DNA from 2 places in the Polaromonas sp. JS666 genome. Region 1 is predicted to be linked to the other one. Evidence: predicted binding sites of a transcription regulator. Region 1 holds the regulator's gene; the other holds the start of a gene.
What was found. The regulator NrdR, encoded in region 1, represses ribonucleotide reductase genes. The targets are predictions, from matches to a motif close to CACNANATNTNGTG.
Positions count from the first base shown of each region.

Region 2: a site for NrdR is predicted at 2,785-2,798, ahead of BPRO_RS05470 (ribonucleoside-diphosphate reductase subunit alpha). Genes of this name have one in related genera too.

Region 1 covers NC_007948.1:3,035,053-3,039,471, reverse strand. Annotated here, with positions in the region: gene BPRO_RS14335 (pilus assembly protein) at 1-1,433, shown strand, start outside; gene BPRO_RS14330 (GspH/FimT family pseudopilin) at 1,430-2,008, shown strand; gene BPRO_RS14325 (GspH/FimT family pseudopilin) at 2,160-2,708, shown strand; gene nrdR (transcriptional regulator NrdR) at 2,724-3,173, opposite strand; gene glyA (serine hydroxymethyltransferase) at 3,201-4,419, opposite strand, start outside.
Region 2 covers NC_007948.1:1,140,434-1,144,852, forward strand. Annotated here, with positions in the region: gene BPRO_RS05470 (ribonucleoside-diphosphate reductase subunit alpha) at 1-2,584, opposite strand, end outside; gene ampD (1,6-anhydro-N-acetylmuramyl-L-alanine amidase AmpD) at 3,057-3,662, opposite strand; gene BPRO_RS05480 (sigma-54-dependent transcriptional regulator) at 3,649-4,419, opposite strand, start outside.

The DNA.
Region 1 (4,419 bases):
CGATCGGCGCGGTTCCAGCCGGGGGCGAGCTTTGGTCTTTCGCGCCGCCTGAGTTTCTGTCGAAGTTCTCCAGGCTCCGCGAAAAAACGCCGCTCAACTACTATCTCAACACGCCGGCGACGGGCACCCAGAAGAAGGACTACGCCATCGATGGCCCAATCACCGCGTACCGAGGGACGATCGGCGCTTCAACCGCCACCAAGACATTCCTCTATGCCACCATGCGCCGCGGCGGAAGATCGATCTACGCGTTCGACGTGAGCAATGCCGACACCGCGCCGACCAGCCCGTCGCTCAAATGGCGGATCGGCTGCACCGCGGACGGCACCTGCTCCAGCGGCATGAGTGGCATCGGCCAGACCTGGGGCTCGATCAAGACGTTCACGCACGGCAGCTTCAGTTCCGGCAATACGCCCCTGCTGATCTTCGGCGGTGGGTACGATGCCTGCGAAGACTACGACCAGTTCAGCACGACCGGCGCGAACCACAACTGCACGTCAAGTTCCACCGGCAACCATGTCTATATCGTCAACGGCGACACGGGTGCCGTTGAAAAGAGCTTCGATACCTCGGCCTCGGTCCTGACTTCGTTCAACAAGTATCGCGGAGTCATCGCCGACATGGCCATCGTTTCGGGCAGCGACGGTCATGCGAAATACGCCTACATTGCCGACCTGGGCGGCAACATATTTCGCATCACCATGACCGGCGCCCCGTCAGCCTGGACGATGAAGCAGATTGCGTCGTTCGGCTGCGATACGACCACCACCAGCTGCCCGGCGAACCGCAAGCTGATGTTCTCACCCAGCGTGGTGAATACGGCGACAGGCGAGTACACGCTGCTGGTGGGCTCCGGCGACCGTGAGAAGCCGATCACCGGCTATACGGCGGCAACGGCGGTTACTAATTACTTCTTCATGTTCAAGGACAAGCCCGATGACACCTCCTACCCTGGCACCACGGATTGCGGGATCGCCGTGGTGTGCCTCAATTCCCTGCTCAAGATCGAGCGGGACGCGGCGTCGCCCTCGAGCCTGGGAACCAAGAAGGGCTGGTACCTGGCTCTTCATTCAACAGAGCAGGTCGTGACCCAACCCCTGACCATATTCAGCGTCGTCACCTTCAGCACTCATGAGCCGGCTGTTACGGGAGTCGTCAGTTCCGGCTCCTGTAGCAATCTGGGCACCACACGTGTCTACAACGTGGGCTATGAGTACGCCAAACCCGTGGACGACCTTCGCTATGAGGACGTGGTGGGTGACGGCCTCCCGCCTTCGGCGACAGCGGGCCTAGTCACGCTCGACACAGGCCAGACCGTTCCTTTCTGCATTGGCTGTACCGGAGACTCGCCTCTCGAATCGAAGCAACCGACGACCTCGTCTTCAAGCACCATGCCCAAGGGGCGCCTCTACTGGTACCTTGAAAAGAAATGACAAGCAAGATGGCTTTACGGCTTCAGCGATCCGCATCCGGAACGAGGGCGTCTCGCGGCTTTACCCTGATCGAGTTGCTGGTCAGCATGACCGTGCTCGGCATTCTGGCCGCCATCGCGGTGCCGTCATTCAACGAGGCTTTCCTGAGTAACCGGCTGGCGTCGTTCAGCAACTCCTTTATCGCGAGCGCCCAGCTCGCGCGCAGCGAGGCAATAAAGCGCAATGCCGTGGTCAAGATGTGCCGATCGTCCAACGGCACAAGTTGCGCGACCGCGGGCGGTTGGCAGCAGGGTTGGATCATTTTCAGCGACAACGGCGCGGGTGGTAACGCCGACAACGGCACTGTGGACAGCGACGAGACTCGCATCTCCTATCAGCAAGCCCTTTCCACCGAGTATTCCTTCACGGGCAACAATTATTCGATCGCTTTCCAACCGTCGGGCCTGGTCGCTTCGACTGTCAGCCTGAACTTGTGCCGCTTGGCGCCCTCTGCGGGATCGCAGGAGCGGACCATCGGCGTCGGCACGACGGGTCGTGTCTCGGTGAGCACGACCAGAACCGGCATTTGCTCGTAAATAAATAATTCTTCAGTGGTTCTATCACATTAATTAAATCTTTTTTTCATTACTTTGGAGGATGTGGGTTTAGCACATTCTGGCTATCTTTCGGTATATGCCGAAACAGTCAAACCTCCCTGCCGCGCCGGAATCGAGCCCGCAATCCCTTTTGCGCAAGCGCTCGATGCGCGGGTTCACGTTGGTCGAGTTGGTGGCCGTGATCGCCATCCTGGGCATCTTGCTGGGCGTGGCTGTGCCATGGGTTGGGACCTTCGCCGACTCGATGCGGCTGACCTCACAAGCCAATGCCTATCTCTCGGCGCTGCACCTGACGCGCAGCGAGGCGATCAAACGCAACAGCAGAATGACCGTATGCAAGTCCGCTGACGGGTTGAGCTGCACGGAAGGCGGCGGCTGGCAGCAGGGCTGGATCGTCTTTCACGACCCCAACCACAATGCCGCGAAGGACGACACGGAGGTGATGGTGCATCAGTCGCCGGCCCTGCCGGCGAGCTTTCAACTGGTCGGCAATTCGAATGTTGCCACGTACGTGTCATTCGACGCCACGGGCGGCACCAGGCTTGTTTCAGGGGCTTTCCAGGCGGGCACGTTGACGTTGTGCCGGCAATCGGCGTTGAATGGCGAGGCCAGGCAGATCGTCATCAACAGCGCGGGTCGGCCCCGGGTGCAGAAAGTCGTAGTCGCCACCTGCGTTTAGATCGGGCAGCCCAGATCAGCGCCGGACCTCGTCCACCAGTGTCTTGAATTCGTCGATGTCTTCAAAAGACCGATAGACGCTGGCAAAGCGCACGTAGGCGACTTTGTCGAGCTTTTTAAGCTCACGCATCACCAATTCGCCGAGGCGGTTGGAGGGCACTTCCCGAACGCCCAGGCTCAGGAGTTTTTCTTCAATCCGTTCGATGGCAGAGTCGATCTGCTCTGTGCTCACCGGTCGCTTGCGCAGCGCCAGGTTCATCGAGCCGAGGATCTTGCCGCGCTTGTATTCAATGCGGCGCCCATCTTTTTTGACAATCGCCGGAAAATTGACGTCAGGCCGTTCATAGGTCGTGAAGCGCTTTTCACACGCGCCGCACTGGCGGCGGCGGCGTATGAAATCTGCATCTTCCGACACCCGGGTTTCGACCACCTGGGTCTCGAGGTTGCCGCAGAAAGGGCATTTCATTGGTTTGCCAAGACGTCGAAATGCGCTTCAGCGGTAAACAGGGAAGCGGCTGGTCAGGGCATTGACCTTGGCGCGAACCGCTTCGATATTGGCGGCATCGCGGGGGTTGTCCAGCACATCTGCAATCAGGTTGGCCGTGACGCGTGCCTCTTCGTCCTTGAAGCCGCGCGTGGTCATCGCTGGTGTACCGATGCGCACGCCACTGGTGACCATCGGCTTTTCCGGGTCATTCGGAATCGCGTTTTTATTGATAGTCATGTGGGCGCTTCCCAGTACGGCTTCAGCTTCCTTGCCGGTGATTCCCTTGGCGCGCAGGTCGACCAGCATCAAGTGGCTCTCTGTTCGGCCGCTGACAATACGCAAACCGCGTTGCGTCAGCGTTTCGGCCACGATGCGCGCGTTCGTCAGCACCTGCTGCTGATATGTCTTGAATTCGGGGGAGAGCGCTTCCTTGAAAGCCACCGCCTTCGCGGCAATCACGTGCATCAGCGGGCCACCCTGCAGGCCGGGGAAGATCGCGCTGTTGATGGCTTTCTCGTGCTCGGCTTTCATCAGGATGATGCCGCCGCGCGGGCCGCGCAGGCTCTTGTGCGTAGTGGACGTCACGACGTCGGCGTGCGGCACCGGGTTCGGGTACACGCCCGCAGCAACCAGGCCCGCGTAGTGCGCAATGTCAACCATGAAGATGGCGCCTACGGCTTTGGCGACTTTGGCAAAACGCTCGAAATCGATGCGCAGGCTGTAGGCCGAGGCGCCGGCGATGATGAGCTTGGGGCGGGTCTCGTGCGCCTTGCGCTCCATCGCGTCGTAGTCGATCTCTTCCTTGTCGTTGAGTCCGTAGGAGACAACGTTAAACCACTTGCCGCTCATGTTGAGTGCCATGCCGTGGGTCAGGTGACCGCCTTCGGCCAGGCTCATCCCCATGATGGTGTCGCCGGGCTTCAGGAAGGCAAGAAACACCGCCTCATTGGCGGAAGCGCCGCAATGCGGCTGCACATTGGCGGCATCCGCGCCAAAAATCTGCTTGATGCGGTCAATCGCCAGCTGCTCCGCCACGTCCACATACTCGCAACCACCGTAATAACGGCGGCCGGGGTAGCCTTCGGCGTATTTATTGGTGAGCTGCGAGCCTTGGGCTGCCATGACGGCGGGCGAGGCGTAGTTCTCGCTGGCAATCAGCTCGATGTGGTGTTCCTGCCGGGCGTTTTCAGCCTGGATGGCAGCGAAAATTTCGGGGTCGGTCTGT
Region 2 (4,419 bases), 1.9 Mb from region 1:
GGCGGCGGGCAGCGGCTTCAACAATCCATGACGTTTCCACTTCAAATGCCGTGGCGTAAAGCGCCTTGATTTCCTGCGGCACCCGGTCAACCGGGCGAAGCGAGCCATCGAAGTGCTTGAGATCGACAACCATCACGTCGTCCCACAGGCCGAGCCGCTTCAGATCACGCACCAGGTAGTGGTTGATGACGGTGAACTCGCCGGACAGGTTGGACTTGACCGAGAGGTTGCCGAAGCAGGGTTCGATGCAGGCGTCCACCCCGATGATGTTGGAGATGGTGGCCGTCGGGGCAATGGCGACGCAGTTGGAGTTGCGCATGCCGTCCTGGGCAATCTTTTGGCGCAGGGCATCCCAGTCCAGGGTGGCGGAACGGTCGACTTCCACATAACCGCCGCGCTCTTCGGCCAGCATGTCCAGCGTGTCGAGCGGCAGGATGCCTTTGTCCCAAAGCGATCCCTTGTAGCTGGCGTATTTGCCGCGCTCCTTGGCGAGCTCGGTCGAAGCCCAGTAGGCGTGGTAGCAGACCGCCTCCATGGACTTGTCGGCAAACTCGACCGCTTCTTGGGAGGCGTAGGGCACGCGCAGTTCATACAGGCAGTCCTGGAAGCCCATGATCCCCAGGCCCACAGGGCGGTGGCGCATGTTGGAGTCGCGTGCTTTCTTGACCGCGTAGTAGTTGATGTCGATCACGTTGTCCAGCATGCGCATGGCCGTGGTGATGGTCTTCTTCAGCTTGTCATGGTCAATCGCGCCGTCCTTCAGGTGCTGGACCAGATTGACGGAGCCGAGGTTGCAGACGGCGGTTTCGGTGTCGCTGGTATTGAGCGTGATCTCGGTGCACAGGTTGGAGGAGTGCACCACGCCGGCGTGCTGCTGCGGGGAGCGCACATTGCAGGCATCCTTGAAGGTGATCCAGGGATGGCCGGTCTCGAACAGCATCGACAGCATCTTGCGCCACATGTCGGTGGCCTGCAGCTTGCGGGCAGGCTTGATCTCGCCACGCTCGGCCCTGGCTTCATAGGCGGTGTAGATCTTTTCGAACTCCTTGCCGAACTTGTCGTGCAGGTCGGGTGTGTCCGATGGCGAGAACAGCGTCCAGGTGCCTTTTTCCATCACGCGGCGCATGAAGAGGTCAGGGATCCAGTTGGCTGTGTTCATGTCGTGCGTGCGCCGGCGGTCGTCGCCGGTGTTTTTGCGCAGTTCCAGGAACTCTTCAATATCCAGGTGCCAGGTTTCCAGGTAGGCGCAGACCGCGCCCTTGCGCTTGCCACCCTGGTTGACCGCGACGGCCGTGTCGTTGACGACTTTCAGGAAGGGAACGACGCCCTGGGACTCGCCGTTGGTGCCCTTGATGTGGGCACCCAGGGCGCGCACAGGTGTCCAGTCGTTGCCCAGCCCGCCGGCAAACTTGGAGAGCAGGGCGTTTTCCTTGATGGCGTCGTAAATGCCGCCCAGATCATCGGCTACCGTGGTGAGGTAGCAGGACGACAGCTGCGAACGCAGGGTGCCGGCATTGAACAGGGTGGGCGTGCTCGACATGAAGTCGAACGACGAGAGGATTTCGTAAAACTCGATGGCGCGCGCTTCACGGTCGATTTCGCCCAGCGACAGGCCCATGGCCACGCGCATGAAGAACGCCTGCGGCAGTTCGATGCGCTGTTTGCGCACATGCAGGAAATAGCGGTCAAACAGGGTCTGCAGGCCGAGGTAGTCAAACTTCAGGTCGCGCTCCGGCTTGAGCGCCGCGCCCAGCCGGGCCAGGTCAAACTGCTGCAGCTTTTCGTCGAGCAGTTCGTTCTGCACACCTTTGGCGATGAACTTCGGAAAATACTCTGCATAGCGGGAGTGCATTTCTTCCTGGCTGACTTCTTCGCCCAGGACTTCCCGGCGGATGGTGTGCATCAGCAGGCGTGCGGTGGCGTAGGTGTAGTCAGGGTCTTTTTCGATCAGGGTGCGGGCCGCGAGGATGGACGCCTTGTAGACCTCGTCGATGGGCACGCCGTCGTAGAGGTTGCGCATGGTCTCGGCAACAATCGGGTCGGGTTTGACATCGGCGCCCAGGTTGGCGCAGGACGCTTCAATCAGGGCCTGCAGATTGCGCACGTCCAGTGCGACCCGTTGGCCCCCGTCCGTCACATGCAGCATGGGGGCTTCGGGCGCCGGGGTCTGCGGCTGGCGGGCGCGTTCCTGGCTGCGCTTTTCGCGGTACAACACGTAGGCGCGGGCGATTTCATGGTGGCCTCCGCGCATCAGGCCCAACTCGACCTGGTCCTGTACATCCTCAATATGAAAGGTTCCGCCGCCCGGGCGGGAGCGCATCAGGGCCCGGATGACGGCCTGGGTCAGGCCGTCGACGGTTTCGCGGACACTGGCCGAAGCGGCTCCCTGCGTGCCATGCACGGCCAGGAAGGCCTTCATCATGGCCACGGCAATCTTGTTGGGCTCGAACGGAACCACGGAACCATTGCGGCGAATGATCTGGTAGTGGGCGAGCGGGTTGGTTGGCGCGCTGCTGTCGTTGCTGACCGGATTGCCGGCCAGGCCGCCCGATGTGACGGGCACTGTGTGTTGTGCTGTTTGCATGGCTTCCTCTTTGCTTTGTTTGTTTTATGGCTGGTTTGATGTGGTGTTCAGGGTGATGCTGGTTCGCTGAAGGCTGGTCAGATCGGTAAGCTGATTTCTTGGCGATATCCTTCGTGATATTTCCGTCCTGATCCGCCCGAATTACATCAAACTGAATCAGGGCTAAGACACTATACCTAGGGTCCAAGTGGAATACAAGCCACTACCTGTAGTGTATCGCCGACTGAATTCGCTTTTGCGTATGGAGGCCATTTTCAGGCTGTTTTTGCGTCCCGGAATGGCGGCAGGTTTGATGCTGCAACGCCGTGAAAGCCTTGTCAAATCAGGCTTTGGAAAGACAGATGGAGCACTGGCGTGCTTTTTCGCAGACTTCCTTCTGTCAAGGCCGGCGAATCCTCGATGGGTAAAAATACCGCGAATTTTTCAGCCACCCGATGCATTTTCATCGTGGGGCTGCCGCCCCCAAATCCGCTCAGTCGATTGCGGGAAAATACCTATCGGGTGCGGCCAGTGAGCGTTGCAGCAAGGGCCAGTCAAAACCCGGGCCGGGGTCCTGCTTGCGCCCTGCCGCAATGTGTTCGTGCCCCGCAATGTGGGCGATGGGATAGGCCTGAAGGAGCGCCGCGCACAATCCCGCCAGGGTCTCGTACTGGCGTGCTTCAAAGGTGCTGCCCTCCAGTCCTTCCAGTTCAATGCCGATGGAGTCGTCGTTGCAGTTGCTGCGTCCCCGGTAGCGGGACTCGCCGGCATGCCACGCACGGTCTTGGCAAGCCACAAATTGCCATAGCGCGCCTGCGCGGGTGATGAAAAAGTGAGACGAAACCTGCAGGCCGCGAATGCCCTGGAAGTAAGGGTGCGCTTCCCAGTCGAGCTGGTTGGTGAAGAGGCGCTGCACGTTGCCGTTGCCGAATTCCCCGGGTGGCAGGCTGATGGAATGAATGACGATCAGGTCAATGTGTGCGCCGCCGGGTCGCGGGCCGTAATTGGGTGACGCCAGCGTGCGGGCAAAGCGGTACCAGCCGTCCCGCCACAAGGCCGGGCTGGCAGCCGGCGTGCCGTCCGGCTCAGGCTGACTCATCGGATGCGTCATCGCCGCCGGGTGTCTCGATGTTCAGACGGGCAATGCGGTAGCGGATCTGGCGCAGGCTCAGCCCCAGTTTGGAGGCGGCAGCGGTGCGGTTAAACCCGGTCTCCTGCAGCACCTTGGAGAGGATGCTTCGCTCCTGCTGGTCGAGAAACGCCTGCAGATTTTCCGGAACCGCCACGAAATCCTGGGGGGGGGCCTCGAAATGCAGGTCATTGCCTTCGCCGAGCGCCACCGCGCGGTGCAGGATGTTTTCCAGCTCCCTGACATTGCCGTCAAAGGGATGCGAGCGCAGCTGCTCCATCACCGCGCCGGTGAGCTCAGGCACAGCGAGCCCCGACTCCTTGCAGATTCTTGACAGCAGGGCCTGGCAAAGTGCCGGCAGGTCTTCGCGCCGCTCGCGCAGCGGCGGCACACCGATTTCGATCACGTTGAGCCGGTAATACAGATCCTGCCGGAAGGCGCCTGCCTGAACCTGCGCGCCCAGCTCTTTGTGTGTGGCGCTGACGATGCGGACATCTACCGTGTCTTCCTGGGGGGAGCCCAGCGGCCGCACCGAGCGTTCCTGGATCGCCCGCAGCAGCTTTGATTGCATGGCCAGCGGCAGGTCACCGATCTCATCGAGAAACAGGGTTCCCCCCTTGGCGGCCTGAAAGTAGCCTTGCCGGTCCTGCGTCGATCCGGTGTAGGCACCTTTGCGGGCGCCAAAAAACTCGGCTTCAAGCAGGTTTTCAGGAATGGCGCCGCAGTT